3 regions of the Micromonospora sp. PTRAS2 genome follow, and region 3 is predicted to be linked to each of the others. Evidence: riboswitches for the same ligand, from Rfam matches in the RefSeq annotation. Region 3 holds a riboswitch; each other region holds the start of a gene.
The links. Region 3 has a riboswitch for cobalamin ahead of ACVMYR_RS23460 (ribonucleoside-diphosphate reductase subunit alpha). Riboswitches for the same ligand answer to the same signal wherever they lie in the genome.

Region 1: linked by a shared signal. The riboswitch ahead of bluB (5,6-dimethylbenzimidazole synthase) and the one ahead of ACVMYR_RS23460 (ribonucleoside-diphosphate reductase subunit alpha) in region 3 are both predicted to bind cobalamin.
Region 2: linked by a shared signal. The riboswitch ahead of cobN (cobaltochelatase subunit CobN) and the one ahead of ACVMYR_RS23460 (ribonucleoside-diphosphate reductase subunit alpha) in region 3 are both predicted to bind cobalamin.

What each region holds. Positions count from the first base shown of each region.
Region 1 covers NZ_JBSWBU010000001.1:664,682-671,519, reverse strand. The annotation lists gene ACVMYR_RS03210 (dihydrolipoyl dehydrogenase family protein) at 1-1,373, shown strand, start outside; gene ACVMYR_RS03205 (crotonase/enoyl-CoA hydratase family protein) at 1,387-2,148, opposite strand; gene ACVMYR_RS03200 (AraC family transcriptional regulator) at 2,434-3,465, shown strand; gene ACVMYR_RS03195 (AraC family transcriptional regulator) at 3,573-4,550, shown strand; cobalamin riboswitch at 4,568-4,766, shown strand; gene bluB (5,6-dimethylbenzimidazole synthase) at 4,802-5,446, shown strand; gene ACVMYR_RS03185 (hypothetical protein) at 5,520-5,846, shown strand; gene ACVMYR_RS03180 (Rieske 2Fe-2S domain-containing protein) at 5,946-6,797, shown strand.
Region 2 covers NZ_JBSWBU010000009.1:125,328-132,165, reverse strand. The annotation lists gene ACVMYR_RS25010 (VWA domain-containing protein) at 1-1,035, opposite strand, end outside; gene cobN (cobaltochelatase subunit CobN) at 1,032-4,769, opposite strand; cobalamin riboswitch at 5,051-5,180, opposite strand; gene cpt (chloramphenicol phosphotransferase CPT) at 5,441-5,974, shown strand; gene ACVMYR_RS24995 (hypothetical protein) at 6,034-6,369, opposite strand; gene ACVMYR_RS24990 (hypothetical protein) at 6,483-6,838, shown strand, end outside.
Region 3 covers NZ_JBSWBU010000008.1:108,278-115,115, reverse strand. The annotation lists gene ACVMYR_RS23465 (ribonucleotide-diphosphate reductase subunit beta) at 1-692, opposite strand, end outside; gene ACVMYR_RS23460 (ribonucleoside-diphosphate reductase subunit alpha) at 752-3,127, opposite strand; cobalamin riboswitch at 3,264-3,474, opposite strand; gene ACVMYR_RS23455 (glycoside hydrolase family 2 TIM barrel-domain containing protein) at 3,641-6,772, opposite strand.

The DNA of each region.
Region 1 (6,838 bases), on a different contig from region 3:
CCGAGGCCGGCCTGAGCGTCGTCGGCATCGAGCGGCGGCTGGTCGGCGGCGAGTGCCCGTACTGGGGGTGCATCCCGAGCAAGATGATGATCCGGGCGGCGAACGCGGTCGCCGAGGCCCGGCGGGTCGCCGAGTTCGCGGGCGAGGCCGACGTACGCCCCGACTGGGCCCCGGTGGCGAAGCGCATCCGCGAGGAGGCGACCGACAACTGGGACGACCGGGTCGCCGTGGAGCGGTTCACCGGCAAGGGCGGCCGGTTCGTGCGGGGCAGCGGGGCGCTCGACGGGCCCGGTCGGGTCCGCGTCGGCGACCGGGTCTTCCGGGCCCGGCACGGCATCGTGCTCGGCACCGGCACCCGGCCCTTCGTGCCGCCGCTGCCCGGGCTGGCCGACACGCCGTACTGGACGAACCAGCAGGCCATCGAGGTCGAGGAGCTGCCGGCCAGTCTGCTGGTGCTCGGCGGCGGCGCGATCGGGCTGGAGCTGGCCCAGGTCTTCGCCCGGTTCGGCGTCGAGGTGACCGTGCTGGAGGCGTCGGGCCGGGTGCTCGCCGTCGAGGAGCCCGAGTCCTCCGAGGTGGCCGCCGCCGCCCTGCGCGCCGACGGGGTGCGGATCGCCACCGAGGTACGCGCGGAGCGGGTCGACCACGACGGGCGGGCGTTCACCCTGCGGGCGGTGGGCGGGGCCGAGTTCACCGCCGAGCGGCTGCTCGTGGTCACCGGCCGCCGGGCGCACCTCGACGAGCTGGGCCTCGACACCGTCGGCGTCGACCCGGGCCAGCGGTTCCTCGCCGTGGACGACCGGATGCGCGCCGCCGACGGGATCTGGGGCGTCGGCGACCTGACCGGGGAGGGCGCGTTCACCCACATCGCCATGTACCAGGCGGCCATCGTGGTCGCCGACGTGCTCGACCACGTCCGGCGGGCGCGGGCCGGCGCGGACGCGAGCGGTGCCGCCAGCGCGGTCGGCGGCGCGGCGCGCACGGAGGGCACCGGGATCGCCGGCGGGGTGCCGCACGCCGACTACCGGGCGCTGCCCCGGGTCACCTTCACCGATCCCGAGATCGGCGCGGTCGGGCTCACCGAACGGCAGGCCCGCGAGCGGGGCATCAACGTGCAGGTCGGGGTGAGCCGGCTCGACTCGTCCACCCGGGGCTGGATCCACCGGGGCGACGGGTTCGTCAAGCTGGTCGCGGACGCCGACCGGGGGGTGCTGGTCGGGGCCACCTCGGTCGGCCCGGCCGGCGGCGAGGTGCTGTCGGGCCTGGTGGTGGCGGTGCACGCGGAGGTGCCGCTGAGCCGGCTCCGGCACATGATCTACGCGTACCCGACGTTCCACCGCGCCATCGAGACCGCCGTGCGCGACCTGAGTTAGCCGATCGACATCCTCAGGCGGGGGTGCCGTGGCGGCCCGCGCCGGCCGCGAAGCGGGCCGCCCCCGCCGTCGCGTCGGCCGCGAGGGACGCCGCGCCGTAGGCCAGCTCCACCGCGAGGGCGTCCGGCTCGGGCAGGTTCGCGCCGGCCAGCACGGCCGCCCGGTCGTTGCGCAGGCACGCCTGCGGGTGCCGGGCGATCTCGGCGGCCAGCCGCTCGGCCTCCGCGCGGGCCGCACCCGGCGCGACCAGCCGGTTCACCAACCCCATCGCGTACGCCTCCTCGGCCGGGACCGGCCGGCCCGTGAGGATCAGGTCCATCGCCCGGCTCTCGCCGATCAGCCTCGGCAGGCGGACGGTGCCGCCGTCGACCAGTGGCACGCCCCAGCGCCGGCAGAACACGCCGAGCACCGCGTCGGACTCGGCGACCCGCAGGTCGCACCAGAGCGCCAGCTCCAGCCCGCCGGCCACGGCGTACCCGGAGATCGCGGCGATCACCGGCTTGGACAGCCGCAGCCGCGTCGGGCCCATCGGGCCGTCGCCGTCCGGCTCGACCCGGTTGCCGCTCGGCGTGCCGATCGCCTTGAGGTCCGCCCCGGCGCAGAACGTGCCGCCGGCCCCCCACAGCACGGCGACCGCTGCCGCCGGGTCGGCCTCGAAGGCGCGGAATGCGTCGGCCAGGGCCCGGGCGGTGGGACCGTCGACGGCGTTGCGGGACGCCGGCCGGTCCAGGATCACCGTGGTCACCGCGGCGGCGTGCTCGACCCGTACCCCCATCGGGACAGCATGCCCTGCCCGGACGCCGACGCACCAGCGCGGGCGTGACCACCCTGCCGGACGGCCACCGGTGTTCGTACTCCGTACATCGGCTTCGCACGGCGGACAGCCCGGCCCGTGGCGGCTTCTCTCGCCTTTCGTCGGCCGTCAGAATGCGCGCTGAAGGGCCACCGAACGTGGCGACGCGTACTCGTGCGGTGTCCGTCGCCCGTCGCCGTGGGCCCCGGGTGAGGTGAGGGTGAGGGACGCCGGTCGGCGCCGCCGCCGGCGATGCGGGGAGATGTCGTGACAGGACGTACCGGGGCGGGGCCGTCCGCGACGAAGCGGGTCGACTGTGGCGACGAGGCGGCCACCGACCAGTCGGGGCTGTGGTCGCGGCTCGTCACGGACGACCCGGACGAGGCGCACCGCTGGCTGTTGGCGGCCTACCCCGAGCATCGGCTCCGCGCCTTCGACCGCCGCGGTGGGGTCGTCTTCCGGGCCGCCCACGCGCGGTTTGGCTCGGCCAGCGTGGCCCGGGTGCGCTATCCGATGAACGCGGACAACGACGTGTTCACCCGGGACGTCGTCGGGGTGGCGGAGGTGCTCTCCGGCGGCTGGGGGGTCGACGTCGGGGCCGGGGAGGTGATGGCCGGCGCGGGTGACCTGCTGCTGGTGCCGCCTGGGCGGACCAGGGCGATCCTGCACCGCGACATGGAGGTCCTCGCCGTGGAGCTTCCCCTGGCCGACGTGCGGCGGGTGGCGCAGGAGCGGTGCGGCCTCGCGCCGGTCGACCTGCGGTTCCAGGGGCTGTCGCCGGTGTCCCCGTCCGCCGCCCAGCTCTGGCGCAACACCACGCGCTATCTCACCCAGGTGGCGCTGCCGGGCGCCGCGTTCGGGTCCAACGCGCTGGTGCAGGCGGAGGCGACGGGCCTGCTGGTGGCCGTCGCGCTGGCCACGTTTCCCAACACGACGATGACCGAGGCGCCGACGCGCGGCGCGGGGGGCGTCGCGCCGGCCGCGGTCCGTCGTGCGGTCGCCTACATCGAGCAGTACGCGGACCAGGCCCTGACCGTGACCGACGTGGCGGTCGCGGCCGGGCTGGGCGCGCGGGCGCTCCAGCAGGCATTCCGCAAGCACCTCGACACCACCCCGACGCGCTATCTGCGACGGGTACGCCTGGAACGGGTGCACACCGAACTCCAGGCCGCCGAGCCCGGCGCGGGCCTCACCGTGGCCGCCGTCGCCGCCCGGTGGGGCTTCGCTCACCTGGGCCGGTTCGCCACCGAGTACCGCCGGGCCTACGGGCGGCCGCCCAGCCAGACCCTGCGGAGCTGACCGGCGGCGAGAATCCCTCGGGCCTGGGAGGTGGCGCTCCGGCGTGCCGTTGCACTGTCCGCCCGCGCGGGTAGCTAGGCTCCCTCGTGACCCAGGGGGGTGAATTGGTGACTTCGGGTAATCACGGCCCGCCCACGCTCACCCGGTTCTCGACCAGCGACCCGGCGGAGGCGGCGCACGTCTACGAGACCGCGTACGGACGCAGCGTGCGGCTGGCCGCCGTGCCGACCGGGCTTCCGCTCCGCCACGACCGGTGGAACGCCGGTGCGTTCTGCATCGACGACGTCAGCATCGCCCTCGACCTGCGGGTGCAGGCGGAACCCCTCGGGTACGTCCTGCTCGCCGCCCCCCGCCGGGGGTGCTTCGGGCGCCGCTGCGACGGTGTCGACGAGATGGTCGGGCCCGGCGAGGTCGCCGTGCTGTACCAGCCCGACCTGCCCGGCTCCTCGTGGTCCAGCGACCTGGACGTGACCTGCGTCCTGCTGGACCTCTCGCTGATCGACCAGGTCGCCCGCGCCGATCCGGACCGGCCGCTGGCACCCCTGCGGTTCGTCAGCTTCCGGCCGATCCGCGCCGAGGCGGAGTGGCGGTGGCGGCAGACCGTCCGGTACGCGGAGTCCGTCATGGCCGCCGGCGGCGCGCCGGGCGCGTCCCCGCTCGTCCTCGGTGGCCTCGGCCGCCTGCTCGCCGCGGCGACGCTCGCCGCGTTTCCCAGCAACGCCCTCCGGGAGGACCGGCCGTGCGACCGGGCCGACGCCCACGCGGGGACCCTGCGCCGGGCGATCGCCTTCATCGAGTCCGCCGCCGGGACCGACATCGGCCTCGTCGACATCGCCCGCGCCGCCGGCGCCACCCCCCGCGCCGTGCAGCTCGCGTTCCGCAGTCAGCTCGGCATGACCCCCCTGGCCTACCTGCGTCGGGTGCGACTCGACCTGGCCCGCCAGGAACTGTCCCGGGCCACGCCCGGCGACGGCACCTCCGTGGCCGCGACCGCCGCGCGCTGGGGATTCGCCGACCCGCGCCGCTTCGCCGCCCGTTACCTCACCACGTACGGGGAACTGCCCGGCCGGACGCTGCACCGCTGACACGGGTTAGCATCGCCGGCGGCACGATCATGCGAGGTGCCCCGCGGGTGCGGGGAGAATCGGGAAGCCGGTGTGAATCCGGCACGGGCCCGCCGCGGTGACCGGGGAGCCACCGTCCACGCGCGAGGAGCGCAGCCACTGGCCGTGCGGCTGGGAAGGCGGACGGGCAGGCGTCGATCCGGGAGTCCGAAGACCGGCCTCGCGTCGACCGCCCACCCGCTGGGTGGGCCGAGCGCAGCGGGAGCCTGCCTGTGGAACTCTACGACGCCATCCACCGCCGCCGGGACGTCCGGGCCCAGTTCACCGGGGAGCCGGTGCCGGCCGACACCCTGCACCGGATCCTCGACGCCGCGCACGCCGCGCCCAGCGTCGGGTACTCGCAGCCGTGGGACTTCGTCCTGGTCCGGGACGCCGCCGTCCGCCGCCGGTTCCACCGGCACGTGCAGGCCGAGCGGGCCACGTTCGCCGCCACCCTGGACGGCGCGGCGGCCGAGCGGTTCGCGCGTATCAAGATCGACGGGGTGCTGGAGTCGACGCTGGCGGTCGTCGTCACGTACGACCCGGAGCGCGGCGGCCCGGCCGTGCTCGGGCGGCACGCCATCGCCGACGCCGGCCTCTACTCGGTCTGCCTGGCCATCCAGAACCTCTGGCTCGCCGCCACCGCCGAGGGGCTGGGCGTCGGGTGGGTCTCCTTCTACCGGGAGCCGTTCCTCGCCGAGCTGCTGGGCGTGCCGGCCGGCATCCGGCCGGTGGCCTGGCTCTGCGTCGGGCCGGTCACGCACCTGGAGGCCGTGCCCGACCTGGAGCGGCACGGGTGGCGGCGACGCCGGCCCCTCGCCGAGGCGGTGCACCACGACCGCTGGCCGCAACGGGTGACCGACCGACCAAACGGCTAATTCAGGTACGTCTATGCGGTGGCTAGGCTGGCGTGGCGCTGAGTCATCACTTAGCTACGTTGGGAGGAGTTCCATGCGTACCACCGTCAAGGTCCTGGCCGCGTCCGCCCTCGCCGCCCTGGGCCTCGCCGCCGGTGCCACCCCGGCCCTCGCCGCCGCCCCGGCACCCTTCTGCGAGTCCATGGCGTCTCAGTTCTACTGCGACGCCAGCAGCGCCGGCACGACGACCTGGAGCATCACCTGGTACTCCGGCAGCGTCGGCACCTTCACGACCGCCGGGTCGACCCTCTTCGCCACCTGCCCGGCCAGCAACCTCGGCCACCCGGTGCGGGCCAGCTACAGCTACTTCGACGGCAGCACGACCCAGTACAGCGGCACCACCCAGTTCATCTGCCGGTAGCCGGGGTCCCGCGTCCGGCGTACGCGCGACCCGTGCGTACGCCGGACACCCGGCACGGCTGCCCGGTTTGCGACCGCTTCTGCCGGGAAGTCGGACGGAATGCGGGCACTCTTGACGAAACTCGAACAGGCTTCGGCCCTGGACCAGGCCGGCGACCGGCTGCAGCGCGGCGTCCAGGCCACTCTGCGCCCGCAGCGGGTCCGCGACCTGCTGCACGGCGTCTTCATCGGCCATCCGCTGCACCCGGCGCTGGTGCAGGTGCCGGTCGGCTCCTGGATCAGCGCGGCCGTACTCGACCTGATGCCCGGCCAGCGCCGGGCGGCCACCGCCCTGGTGGGGCTGGGCACCGTCAGCGCCGTCCCGGCGGCGATCGCCGGCCTGAACGACTGGGCGGCCCTCTCCCGGGAGCAGCGCCGCGTCGGGCTGGTGCACGCCGCCGCCAACGCCGTCGGCCTGACCCTGTACGCGGGCTCGCTGGCGGCCCGGCTGCGCGGGCGGCACGGGACGGGGCGGGCGCTGGCCTACCTCGGGCTGGGCGCGGCGAGCGCGGGGGCGTACCTCGGCGGGCACCTCGCGTACAAGCAGGGGGCGCAGGTCAACCAGAGCATCTCCGAACTGCACCGGATCGGCGAGGGCTGGCACCCGCTGGCGGACATGGCCAACCTGCCCCAGCGGAAGCTGGTCACCCGCGAGGTGGACGACGTCTCGGTGATCCTCTACCGGCACGGCGACGAGGTCACGGTGATGCTGGAGCGCTGCCCGCACCAGAGCGGCCCGCTCGGCGAGGGCGAGGTCACCGAGATCGACGGACATGCCTGCGTCGTCTGCCCGTGGCACGGGAGCGCGTTCCGGCTCAACGGAGGCGAGGTCATGCACGGGCCGTCCGGGAACGACCAGCAGATCCTGCCGACCCGGGTGGTCGACGGGGTCCTGGAGGCGAGGCTGCCCTGAGGCCCGGCCGGCCCAGGCCAGACCTGCGGGCCCGGCCGCCA
Region 2 (6,838 bases), on a different contig from region 3:
CGGGGCGTCGAACGGGTCGCGGCGGCGGCGGTGCGGCAGGGCGAGCCGGGCGGCGACCCGGACGTCCTCGGCGGTCACCACCGTCCGGTCCTGCCAGGCGGCGTGCGCCATCGCGGCGCGGGCGGTGACGATGTCGGCGCGCATCCCGTCCACGTCGAACGCGGCGCACACCTCGGCGATCTGGCGCAGCGCGGCGTCGGGCAGCCGCACCCGGCCGAGCCGGTCCCGGGCGGCGGCGACCCGCCGGGCCACCTGGGCGTCGGCGTCGGCCCAGCGGGCGGCGAACCCGGCCGGGTCGGCGTCGGCGGCGAGCCGGCGGCGCACCACCTCCACCCGCACGGCCGGGTCGCGGCTGGCGGCCACCTCCACGGTCAGCCCGAACCGGTCCAGCAGCTGCGGGCGCAGCTCGCCCTCCTCCGGGTTCATCGTGCCCACCAGCAGGAACCGGGACGCGTGGCTGACCGACACGCCCTCCCGCTCGACGTGGTTGCGGCCCATCGCGGCGGCGTCGAGGAGCAGGTCGACGAGGTGGTCGTGCAGCAGGTTGACCTCGTCGACATAGAGCACGCCCCGGTGGGCGGCGGCGAGCAGGCCGGGCTCGAAGGCGCGTACCCCCTCGGCGAGGGCCCGCTCCAGGTCCAGCGAGCCGACCACCCGGTCCTCGGCGGCGCCGACGGGCAGCTCGACCAGGCGGGCCGGGCGACGCTCGACGGGCGCGGCCGCGCGGCCCGGGTCCGCCGCCTCCACCGGGGATGGGCCATCGGGGGCGGCCGGGTGCGGGCCCTCCACGGTTGCCGGGTGCGGGCCGTCGGGGCAGGACGGGTCCGGTGCCGCCGGGTCGCAGGCGAACCGGCAACCGGCGACCTGATCGACGGGCGGCAGCAGGGCGGCCAGGGCCCGCACGGCGGTGGACTTCGCGGTGCCCTTCTCGCCCCGCACGAGGACCCCGCCGATGGCCGGGCTGACGGCGTTGAGCAGCAGCGCGAGACGCATGTCGGCCATGCCGAGCACGGCGGAGAAGGGGAACACACTCATTGCCGGTCCTCCAGGTCGCCCTCGCTGGCCAGGTACGTCTCGCGGAGCCGGTCGAGGGTGGCCGGCTCCGGGGCGGCCCACATCCCCCGGTCGGCGGCCTCCAGGAGCCGCTCGGTGATGCCGCGCAGCGCCCACGGGTTGGACTGCTCCAGGAACGCCCGGGTGGTGTCGTCGAAGACGTACTCGGCGGCGAGACGCTCGTACATCCAGTCGTCCACGACGCCGGCGGTGGCGTCGTAGCCGAACAGGTAGTCCACGGTGGCGGCCAGCTCGAACGCGCCCTTGTAGCCGTGCCGGCGCATCGCGGCGATCCACTTCGGGTTCACCACCCGGGCCCGGAACACCCGCCGGGTCTCCTCGCCGAGGGTGCGGGTGCGCACGTCGTGCGGCATCGCCGAGTCCCCCACGTACGCGGCGGGGGCGACGCCGGTGAGGTGGCGCACCATCGCCACCATCCCGCCGTGGTACTGGAAGTAGTCGTCGGAGTCGACGATGTCGTGCTCGCGGGTGTCCTGGTTCTTCACCGCCACGGCGATGCGGGCGAAGGAGCGTTCCATGTCGGCGCGGGCCTCCCGCCCGTCCAGGCCGGGGCCGTACGCGTAGCCGCCCCAGACGGCGTACACCTCGGCGAGGTCGGCGTCGCTGCGCCAGTTGCGGGCGTCGATCAGCGGCAACAGCCCCGCCCCGTACGCCCCCGGTTTGGAGCCGAAGACGCGGGCGGTGGCCCGGCGCTCGTCGCCGTGCTCGGCGAGGTCGGCGGCGACGTGCGCGGCGACGTAGTTCTGCTCGGCCGGCTCGGCGAGGGCGGCGACCCGGCGCACCGCGTCGTCGATCAGCGCGACGACGTGCGGGAACGCGTCGCGGAAGAACCCGGAGATGCGGACGGTGACGTCGACGCGGGGCCGGCCCAGCTCGGCGAGCGGCACCACCTCGACGCCGGTGACCCGGCGGGACCGGTCGTCCCAGGTGGGGCGGCAGCCGAGCAGGGCGAGCACCTCGGCGACGTCGTCGCCCTGGGTGCGCATGGCGCTGGTGCCCCAGACGGTGAGCCCCACCGAGCGGGGATAGGCGCCGGTGTCGGCGAGGTGCCGGGCCAGCAGCGAGTCCGCGAGGGCCACGCCGACGTCCCAGGCGTTGCGGCTGGGGATGGCCTTCGGGTCGACGGAGTAGAAGTTGCGCCCGGTGGGCAGCACGTTGACCAGGCCCCGGGTGGGCGAGCCGGACGGGCCGGGCGGCACGAACCGGCCGTCGAGCGCGCCGAGCACCCGGTCGACCTCGTCGGTGGTCCGCGCCAGCCGGGGCACCACCTCGCGGGCGGCGAAGCGCAGCACGTCGGCGGCGTCGGGGATCGCCCGGCCGGCGACCTCCGCGACGACGGCATCGACACGGTCGGCGATGGCGTCGGCGGCGGTGCTGGCGTCGGTGCTGGCGGCGGCGTCGGTGGTGGTGCTGGCCTCGGCGGCGGCCCAGCCGAGGGTCTCCATGGCGACGACGAGACGGCGGGCCAGGCCCTCGATCAGGTCGACGGCGTCGGCGGCGGTGCCGGCGGGGCCGTCGGCCACGGCGGTCAGCTCCTTCGGCACGGCGATGCGCCGTCCCGGCTCGGCGAGCAGAGCGGCCTCGTCGAGGCCGTACGCGGCGGCGAGCGCCTGGCGCAGGCCGGGCAGGGCGCGCACCCCGCCCCACACCTGGGGGGCGCGCAGCACGGCGAGGACCAGGTTGACCCGGGCGTCGCCGGTGGGCGCGCCGCCGAGGACGTGCAGGCCGTCGCGGATCTGCACGTCCTTGACCTCGCACAGGTACCCGTCGAGGTGCAGCACGAAGTCGTCGAAGTCGTCGGCGGCGGGCATGTCGGCGGTGTGCAGGTCGTGGTGCAGCTCGGCGGCGCGCACCAGGTCCCAGATCTGCGCCCGCACCGTCGGCACCTTCGCCGGGTCGAGGGCCTGCACGGTGGCGTACTCGTCGAGGAGCTGTTCGAGTTTCGCCAGGTCGCCGTACGTCTCGGCGCGGGCCATCGGCGGAACGAGGTGGTCGACGACGACGGCGTGGGCGCGGCGCTTGGCCTGGGTGCCCTCGCCGGGGTCGTTGACGATGAACGGGTACACCAGCGGCAGGTCGCCGAGGACGGCGTCGGGGGCGCAGTCGGCGGCCAGGCCGAGGCCCTTGCCGGGCAGCCACTCCAGCGTGCCGTGCTTGCCGAGGTGCACCACGGCGTCCGCGCCGAACCCGCCGTCGGCCTCCGGCGCGGCCAGCCAGCGGTACGCGGCGAGGTAGTGGTGGCTGGGCGGCAGGTCGGGATCGTGGTAGATGGCGATCGGGTTCTCGCCGAAGCCGCGCGGCGGCTGGATCGCCAGCAGCACGTTGCCCAGCCGCAGGCCGGCGAGCACGACGTGGCCGTCGTCGACGTACAGCTCGCCGGGCGGCTCGCCCCAGTGCTCGCGGATCCGGTCGCGCAGCCCGGCCGGGACCGCGTCGAACCAACGCCGGTAGCTTGCCTGCGGCACCCGGGCGTCGGCGTCGGCGAGCTGCTCGGGGGTGAGCCACTCCACGTCGTGGCCGCCGGCGGCGATCAGGGCGTGGATGAGCGTGTCCCCGTCGTCGGGCACCGGCCGGTCCCCGAGGTGGTAGCCGGCGGCGGCCAGCGCGGCGAGCAGCCGCACCGCCGAGGCGGGGGTGTCCAGGCCGACGGCGTTGCCGACCCGGGAGTGCTTCGTCGGGTAGGAGCTGAGCACGATCGCCAGCCGCTTGTCGGCGTTGGGCACGTGCCGCAGCCGGGCCTGACGCGTGGCGATCCCGGCGACCCGGGCGGCCCGCTCGGGGTCGGGCTCGTAGACCGACAGCCCGTCGGCGTCGATCCGCTTGAACGAGAACGGCACGGTGACGATCCGGCCGTCGAACTCGGGGATGGCCACCTGCATGGCGGCGTCCAGTGGGGACAGACCGGCGTCGCTGCCGGCCCACTGCTCGCGGGTGCTGGTGAGGCAGAGCGCCTGCACGATCGGCACGTCGAGGGCGGCGAGCGCGCCGACGTCCCAGGCGTCGTCGTCGCCCCCGCCGGAGGCGTCGGCGGCCACGGTCCCGCCGGCGGCGAGCACGGTGACGACGAGGGCGTCGCAGCGGGCGAACAGCTCCAGCGGCCCGTCGCCGGGGGCGAGCCCGCGCAGCGAGCCGCAGAAGATCGGCAGGGGGTTCGCCCCGGCGGCGTCGACCGCGTCGGCGAGGGCGTCGACGAAGGCGGTGTTCCCCGCCAGGGCGTGCGCCCGGTAGAAGACGATCCCGACGGTCGGCCGCTCGGGCTTGTGGGGGCGGTCGCCGTGGACGCCGTGCCCGGGGGTGGGCGCGGGCGGGGCGAAGCCCTCGCCGGTGAGCAGCACCGTGTCGGAGAGGAACCGGGCCAGCTCGGCGAGGTTGCCCGGCCCGCCCTCGACCAGGTACGCCAGGGCGTCGGTGGCCACCCCGGAGGCCACGGTGGACGCGGCCATCAGCTCGGCGTCGGGGACCGCCTCGCCGCCGAGGACGACCGTCGGCACCCCGGAGCCGAGCACGGCCGCGAGGCCGTCCGGCCACGCCTGCCGGCCGCCGAGCAGCCGTACGACGGCGAGGTCGACGCCGTCGAGCAGCGCCGGCACGGCGTCGGCGGCGACCCGGGCGGGGTTGGCCAGCCGGTAGCCGGCGCCACTGGCCCGGGCGGCGAGCAGGTCGGTGTCGGCGGTAGACAGCAGCAGGATGCGCACGGAAGGCTCCGGAGAGTGACGCACCGGGCGGCGGGTGGGCCGCCGGCGGGCAGGCAGGGGCGCGGGTTCAGCGGGTACGGCGGGCCTGCGGCCGGTTCACCGGCGACGGCCGGGGCGCCGGGCGCGCAGCATGGCGCGGTGCGCGGGCTCAGGTGCGGCGACGGGGCGCGGGCAGGCTGCCGCGCGCCAGCAGGCGGCGACGATGGTCGTCGATGTGCGAGACGCCGTGCGTCATCGGGTCCTCCTCGGGTGTCCACGCCCTGGGGTCGCTCCGACGGCCGAAGTATCCTGGCTCCCGGATCGACGCTCTCCCCCGGCCTTCCAACCGCAGACACACGGCCGTGACTCACGAGGGGGGATCGCTCCCCGGTGACAGTGGCGGGACCGCGCCGGAATCGCACCGGCTTCCTTCACTGCCGTCAGGCCGCGAATGCTGCCACACCCGACCGCCGCCGGTCAACGCCGGGCTCCCGGCCACTCCCACCCCGCTCGACATCGAGTGACGACAATGGCTCAAGGAATCGGATGCGGCACAAGCAATTGTCGTACGCCGATGGCTCCGGGTCGCTTCGCGCGTCCTTTCCCGCCGACCGACCCGCGGATTGGTTAGGCTGATTCCGATCATCACCCGCTCGCGCGAGACGGGAATTGCCCGAAGGGAAACCGATCAGGTGGCGACGCAGGTCATCGTGCTCAACGGCGGCTCCAGCTCGGGCAAGTCCGCGATCGTCCGGTGCCTCCAGCGCGTCCTGCCGCACCCGTGGATCAGTTTCGGCGTGGACGACCTGATCGACCGGCTGCCGCCGGCCATGCTGGGTTCCCCCGCCGGGCTGAGCTTCGGCCGGCGGGGCGAGGTCGACGTCGGGGAGGACTTCCTCGCCGTGCAGCACGCCTGGCTGGTCGGCATCGCCGCGATGGCGGGCGCCGGGGCGCGGATCGTCCTGGACGAGGTCTTCCTCGGTGGCGGCGCGTCCCAGGAGCGCCTCCGCGGCTACCTGACCGGTCTCGAGGTGCTGTGGGCCGGGGTGCGGTGCGCCCCGGCCGTCGCGGCGGGCCGGGAGATCGCCCGGGGCGACCGGGTGATCGGGATGGCGGCGACGCAGGCCGAGACCGTGCACGAGGGCGTCCGCTACGACGTCGAGGTCGACACCGGCCGCACCGAGTCGCTCGACTGCGCGCGCGCCATCGCCGCGCACGTGCGCTGAGCGACGCCGCGCGGCGGGCCGGTGCGCGCCGACGCGGGTCAGTGCGCCGGCCCGGCGGGTCAGTGCGCCCGGCGCTCCGGGTGCGCCCGGTTCCAGGCCCGCATGCGCTCCGGGTATCCGGTGCGCGCGGCCTCGTACAACGGCACGGCGTGCCGTTGGGCGATCTTCGCGGCGGCCCGCGGCGACCCGGTCCGCCGACGGATCCACTCGCCGTCGTGGGCGATCGCCATCACCGTGGTGTCGGTCGCGGTGGTCTCCGGTTCCAGATAGAACTCCACCCCCCGGCGGCTGCGGACGAACGCCTCCAGGGCGGCGAGGTCGTCCGGCGTCGCCTCGCGGTCGAGCTTCGTCGGAGTTCCGTCGGCGGCGGGTCGGCGGCGGCTGAACCAGCCCATGCCCGGCTCCTCTCCTCGGCGTACGCTCCAGTGGACCATCCCCGCCTGGCAGCCTGCTGGACGCGGGATGAGAGGAAGCTGACCCCGCCCGGGCCTCCCCGTACACTCGCCCCGTGGTGGCGTGGCGGGCGGTGGCGGCGCGGGACAACGCCGACTGGTGCGACCTGGTCGGCCGGGCCCACGGCCTCGTGGGGGCGCGCGACACGGACGCCTGGACGGTGCCCCGCCGTTCCCCACCGTGGTATCCGGACGCGGTGACGCTGCGCCCGGGCGTGGACGCCGCCCGACTGCTGGCCCGGATCGACGCCGGGCCCGGCGCGTCGGTGAAGGACAGCTTCGCCGACCTGGATCTCGCCCCGCACGGCTTCCGGGTGCTCTTCGCGGCCGAGTGGATCCACCGCCCGCCCGCCGGGCCGCCCGCGACGCCGCTCGTCGCGTCGCCCCTCACGCCGCCCGGCACGCCGCTCGT
Region 3 (6,838 bases):
ACCTGCCGTTCCAGCTCCGCGTCGAACAGCTCCGGCTCCTCGGCGCGTACGGTGTCCACCACGTCGAAGGCGAACTCCATGTGCATCGACTCGTCGCGGAACACCCAGTTGGTGCCGGACGCCAGCCCGTGCAGCAGCCCCCGCGAGCGCAGGAAGTACACGTAGGCGAAGGCGCCGTAGAAGAACAGCCCCTCGATGCAGGCGGCGAAGCAGATCAGGTTGAGCAGGAACGCCCGCCGGTCCTCGCGCGTCCGCAGCTCCCGCAGGTCGTGGATCGAGTTGATCCAGGTGAAGCAGAACTCGGCCTTGCGGGCGATCGACGGGATGTTCTCCACCGCAGCGAACGCCGCGAACCGTTCCCGCTCGTCCGGCACGTAGGTGTCCAGCAGGTTGAGGTAGAACTGGACGTGCACCGCCTCCTCGAACAGCTGCCGGGACAGGTAGAGCCGGCCCTCCGGGGAGTTGACGTGCTGGTAGAGGTTGAGCACGAGGTTGTTGGCGACGATCGTGTCGCCGGTGGCGAAGAACGCGACCAGCCGGGACACCAGGTGCTGCTCCGCCGGGGAGAGCCGGGCGAGGTCGGCGAGGTCGGAGTGCAGGTCGACCTCCTCGACGGTCCAGGTGTTCTTGATCGCGTCCTTGAACCGGTCGAAGAACCGGGGGTAGCGCATCGGCCGCAGGGTCAGGTCCATCCCGGGGTCGAGCAGCAGGTGCCGCTGGCCGGCGGTGGAGCGGGGTTCGGAAACGGTCGTCACTGGCACGCCTCGCAGCTCTCGGGGTTCTCCAGGGAGCAGGCCAGCGCCTCGTCGGCGCTCACGGCGACGACCGGCCCGGCGGCCGGGGTGACCGCGACGGTGGCCTGCTGGATGCGGGTCGCGGGACGCGAGCGCAGGTAGTAGGTGGTCTTGAGCCCGGACTTCCAGGCGTACAGGTACATCGAGGAGAGCTTGCCGATGGTCGGCGCGCTCAGGAACAGGTTGAGCGACTGCGACTGGTCGACGTACGGGGCGCGGGCGGCGGCCAGGTCGATCAACGCGCGCTGCGGCAGCTCCCACGCCGTGCGGAACAGGCTCCGCACCGCCTCGGGCAGCTCGGTGACGCCCTGCACCGAGCCCTCGTCCCGCTTGATCCGCTCGCGGATCGCCGGGGTCCACAGCCCGCGCGCCTTCAGCTCACGGACCAGGTACGTGTTGACCTGGAGGAACTCGCCGGACATGGTCTCGCGCTTGAACAGGTTGGACACCTGGGGCTCGATGCACTCGTAGCAGCCGGCGATCGAGGCGATGGTGGCGGTCGGCGCGATCGCGACCAGCAGCGAGTTGCGCAGGCCGTGCGCGGCGATCCGCGCGCGCAGCGCGGCCCACCGCGACGGCTGCGTGACCCGCGCTCCCCACAGGTCCGGGTGCAGCTCGCCCTTGGCGGCCCGGGTCTGGGCGTACGCCGGGTGCGGGCCGAACCGCTCGGCGAGCCCGGCGGAGGTCTCCAGCGCGGTCAGGAAGATCTCCTCCTGCACCCGGGTCGACAGCTCGCGGGCCTCGGGCGAGTCGAACGGCAGGCGCAGGGTGAACAGCGCGTCCTGCAAGCCCATCAGCCCGAGCCCGACCGGCCGCCAGCGCGGGTTAGACGCCGCCGCCTGCTCGGCCGGGTAGTAGTTGATGTCGATCACCCGGTCGAGGAACACCACCGCCGTGCGGACGGTCGCGCGCAGCCGGTCCCAGTCGACGCCGTCGGCACCCACGTGCGCGCCCAGGTTGACCGAGCCGAGGTTGCACACCGCCGTCTCGGCGTCGTCGTTGACCTCCAGGATCTCGGTGCACAGGTTCGACAGGTGGATCACGTTGCCCGGCTCGCCGGTCTGGTTGGACAGCCGGTTGGACGCGTCCTTGAACGTCATCCACCCGTTGCCGGTCTGCGCGAGCGTGCGCATCATCCGCCCGTACAGGTCGCGGGCCCGGACCGTGCCGACGGCCTTCTTCTCCGCCGCCCGGTACGCGGAGTCGAACGCCTCGCCGTACAGGTCGGGCAGCTCGGGGGCGTCGGACGGGTCGATCAGCGACCAGTCGCCGTCGGCCTCGACCCGGCGCATGAACTCGTCCGGGATCCAGTTGGCCAGGTTCAGGTTGTGGGTGCGCCGGGACTCCTCGCCGGTGTTGTCCCGCAGCTCCAGGAACTCCTCGATGTCCGGGTGCCACGGCTCCAGGTAGACGCAGGCCGCGCCCTTGCGCCGGCCGCCCTGGTTGACCGCCGCCACCCCGGCGTCGAGCGTCTTGAGAAACGGCACGATCCCGTTCGAGCGCCCGTTGGTGCCCCGGATCAACGCGCCCCGGCCGCGCACCCGCGACCAGGAGATGCCGATGCCGCCGGAGAACTTCGACAGCTTCGCCACCTGGTGGTAGCGCTCGTAGATGGAGTCGAGTTCGTCGCGCGGCGAGTCGACCAGGAAGCACGACGACATCTGGGTGTGCCGGGTGCCGGAGTTGAACAGCGTCGGCGAGCTGGGCAGGTACGCCAGGGTGGACATCAGGCGGTAGAAGTCGACCGCCTCCCCCGCCGTCTGCGACAGCCCGCAGGCCACCCGCAGCAGCCAGTACTGCGGCGTCTCCACCACGAGCCGGGTCTGCGGGTGCCGCAGCAGGTAACGGTCGGCGACCGTGCGCAGGCCGAAGTACTCGAACCGCAGGTCCCCGGCCGGGTCGACGGCGTCGTCCAGCTCGCGGGCGTGGGCGGCCACGAAGGCGGCCGTGCCGTCGCCGATCAGGCCCAGGCCGTGGGCGTACCGGATGGACTGGCTGAAGCTTTCCACCTGCTGCCCGCGGACCTCCTCGGCCACGTACGCGGCCAGCAGCCGCGCCGCCAGCTTCGAGTACTGCGGTTCCTCGCCGATCAGCTCCGCCGCCGTCTGGATCGACAGCTTGTCCAGCTCGGCCGTGGTCGCCCCGTCGTACAGGCCGCTGATCGTCTTCGTCGCCACCCGCAGCGGGTCGACCTCGTCCAGGTCGGCGACCCAGCGCTGCACCGCTTCGACGATCTTGTTGACGTCCACCGGCTCGGTGTCGCCGTCCCGCTTACGGACCTGCATGACGTGCCGGCGTTGCCCCGGCCCCGCCTGCTCGCGCGTCGCGCTCATGTTCGCCCTCCTCAAGCCCGTCCCCGAGGTCGAGGGCGCGCGGGAGGACGCCGCCGGACACCCGCGACGGCACAACCCGCCGCCGCTGCCGGCTGATGGCGTCGGCCGTCCCACGCGGCCTTCGACCGCCGCACGCGTCGCGTGCGGCACGCTGGCAGGTCTTCGGACTCGCGGGCGTCGTGCTCGGTGCCTACTGACCGTCGCTTCCCAGGCCCCGCCGGGCCCAGTGCTTCGTTGACGGCGGTCGTTCCCACTCACCGCTGCGGGGCAGCCCCGGAATCACACCGGGTTCCCTCTTGCCTCGACCACCGTGGACCGATGGCCGAACCAGCTACGGGTGACACCATATATGGGCGCAAGGCGAAGATGGCAACACCAGATGATGTGTCGGGCGAGTCGCCTCGCAGCGTGACTTTCCCCTCACGCCAGGTGAGTGGCGACCACGGGCCACCCGCCGGACGACGGGCCAGCCCGCAGGTGCGCGGGCTGGCCCGGATCCGGGTTTGCGGCCGGCTAGGAGGTCTTCAGGCTCCACTGCTGGTTCGCGCCGCCGTTGCACGACCACAGGACGATCTTCGTGCCGTTGGCGGTGGCGGCGCCGCTGGCGTCCAGGCAGAGCCCCGACGCGACGCCCGTGATGCTGCCGTTGGCGTTGACGTTCCACTGCTGGTTGCTGCCGCCGTTGCAGTCCCAGATCACGACCGTGGTGCCGTTGCTGGTGCCCTGGCCGTAGGCGTCCAGGCACTTGTTGCCGTACACCTGGAGCTGGCGGCTCGACGTGTAGGTCCACCGCTGGTTGCTGCCGCCGCCGCAGTCGAAGAGCTGCACCTGGGTGCCGTTGGTCGTCGTCGAGTTCGGCACGTCCACGCAGCGGTTGGACTGGGTGCCGACGATGGTGCCCTGCTGGCCGTTGCCGCCGTTCGCCGGGGGCGGCGCCACCACGGCCGGCGCGGCCGACACGACGGTCGCCCGGTCCAGCGCGACGGAGCCGTTGCCGACGACCCGCACCCGCACGACGTGCTGCCCCTGGGTGAGGGTGCCGCTGTTGAAGAGCGCCACGTTGCCGCGACGGGCGGACGCCTGGAAGCTGACCGTCTGCTCCGGGCCGCCGTCGACCGAGACGGCGGCCGAGCCGTGCGACGGGTCCTGCACCCCGAACAGCACCACGCGGTTGCCGGTGACGGTGAGGGTGGCCGTGTCACCGGCCGTGCCGCTGCGGGTGTAGTCCTTGCTGAAGGTCTGGTTGTCCCCGACGGCCTGCCAGCTCCCCGCGTAGGTGAAGCTCTGCCGGTCGTTGACGTCGACCGGGAAGCCGAACGTGTACGCGCCGCTGGTCGGCACGATCGGGTCGGTGAACGCGGTCGTGTTCACGGTGACGTTCGCCGACGTCAGGCCCGGCGCCGACGCCGTCAGCGTCACCGCGCCGGTCTGGCCCAGCGCGCTCTTGAGATACACCGCGCCGGTGCCGGCCTCCAGGGCCAGCGGGCTCTCCCCCACGACCGCCCCGGGCCCGGTGACGGTGAACGACACGGGGGCGCTGTTGGTGGGTACCACCTGGTTGTTGCTGTCGAGGGCCTTGACCACGACGCGGGTCATGTCCCCGCCGTCGGCCTTGATCGCGGAGTCGTCGGCCGTCAGCGTCAGCCGGGTCGCCGCGCCCGGGGTGTGCCGGGTGTCGGTGGCCACGACCTGCCCGCCGATCCAGCAGTCGGCCCGCAGTTGCCCGCTGCTCACGGTGATCCCGGTGAACTGGAACATCGGGTGCGGCAGGCTCGTGTACGCGTTGGGGTTGATGCGCCCGCGGGACGCGCCGTTGACGAACAGCTCGACCTGCTGGCAGTTGCCGCCGACGTAGACGGTGCCGCTGGAGACGCCGGGCGTCCACTGGCTGGCGATCGACACGTACGGCCCGTACAGCGCCGGGTCGCGCTGCGAGGCGTACGCGGCGGCGGCGATCTTCGGGATCCGGAAGATGTCCGAGACGCCGTGGTAGCAGGTGTAGTCCTGGCAGGACGGCGGGGTCACGAACGTGGTGTTGTAGTCGAAGGCCGCCCAGCCCAGCGCGCCGGCCATGTTCGACCTGCCGGCGGCGGTGTTCTGCACGTTCAGGTGCACCCGCATCGTGTTGACCTGCGTCTGCTCCGGGTCCCACGACTTGTGCGGGGAGGTGTGCCCGACCGCCTCGGTGACCAGCCACGGCAGCACGGTCGGCGCTTCCGCGGTGCCGGAGAAGTCGTTGTAGGTGTAGACGTCCTCCAGCAGCTCGCTGCCCTTGAAGTTGCGCACGCCGCCGGTGGGACGCGACGGGTCGAGCTGCCGGGCCAGGTTGTTGGTGCGGGTGTAGAAGTTGTGGTTGTCGCCGGACTCGTTGATCCGCACCCCCCACAGCACGACCGACGGGTGGTTGCGGTCGCGCATCACCATCTCGCGGACGTTCTCCACCGCGATGTCCTGCCACGCGGTGTTGCCGATGTGCTGCCAGCCGGGGATCTCCTCCATCACCAGCAGACCGATCTCGTCGGCGCGGTCGAGGAACTCCGGGTCCTGCGGGTAGTGCGAGGTCCGCACGATGTTCGCGCCGAGTTCGTACTTGATGATGTCGGCGTCCTTGGCCTGGAGCCGGTTGGGCGCGGCCCGGCCGATGTAGGGGTAGGACTCGTGCCGGTTGAGCCCGCGCAGCTTCAGCGCCTGGCCGTTGATGTAGAACTTGCCGTCGCTCTTGTTGAACTGGATGCTCCGGATGCCGATCCGGGTCTTGTGCTCGTCCACGTAGGTGGAGCCGTCGCGCACCTGCGTGTAGACGGTGTAGAGGTACGGGCGGTCCGGGTGCCAGGCGGTGGGGTTGGCGATCGTGCTGGTGTTGTAGGCGAACTCGACGGCCGACTGCGCGCCGATGGTCTGGGTGGCCGTGCCGGTGGCCACGACGTTGTTGGTGGCGTCGACGACCTGGGTGACGACGGTGACCGACCGGGACTGTGCGCTGTCGTTGCGCACCCGGGTCCGCGCGTTCACCGTGTTGGTGTTCGGCGTGGTGAGGTACGTCCAGTCCACGTGCACCGGGTCGGCGACGATCATGTTGACGTCGCGGACGATCCCGCCCCAGACGTAGTAGTCGATCGCGCCGCCCTCCGGCGGGATGTCGTTGCGGGTCATGGAGTCGACCTTCACCGCGATCACGTTGTCGGCGCCGCCGATGTTGAGGTACGGCGTGACGTCGTACGTGAAGGACGTGTAGGCGCCCTTGTGCTGGCCGACGAAGGTGCCGTTGACGTAGACGTCGGCGACCTTCGCGACGCCCTGGAACTCGACCGCGATCCGGCGGCCGGCGTACTGGGTGGGCAGCGTGAAGTGGCGGCGGTACCACGAGGCGGGCACCTCGAAGTCGCCCTTGGGGAAGCCCTTGTGCGGATGGGTCCGGAAGTAGGGCAGGGTCACGGGGACGAAGCCGCTCTCGTCGAGCCCCACGGCCTGCCCGGCCCCGCCGGGCACGTCACCGGAGAACAGCCAGTTGGTGTTGAAGTTGAGCACGGACCGGTTGGACCCCTGCGGAACGTAGGGGGCGGCGGACGCCGGTCCCGGCGGCCCGATCAGCACGAGCGCGGCGGCGGTGACCAGCGCCGTGAGGGCAGCGGCTAGCTTTCGCATTGTCCTCCCCATCTCTCGGGAATGCGGGTTGAAGAACCGGGCCGTCCGGGTGCAGGCAGGGCTGCT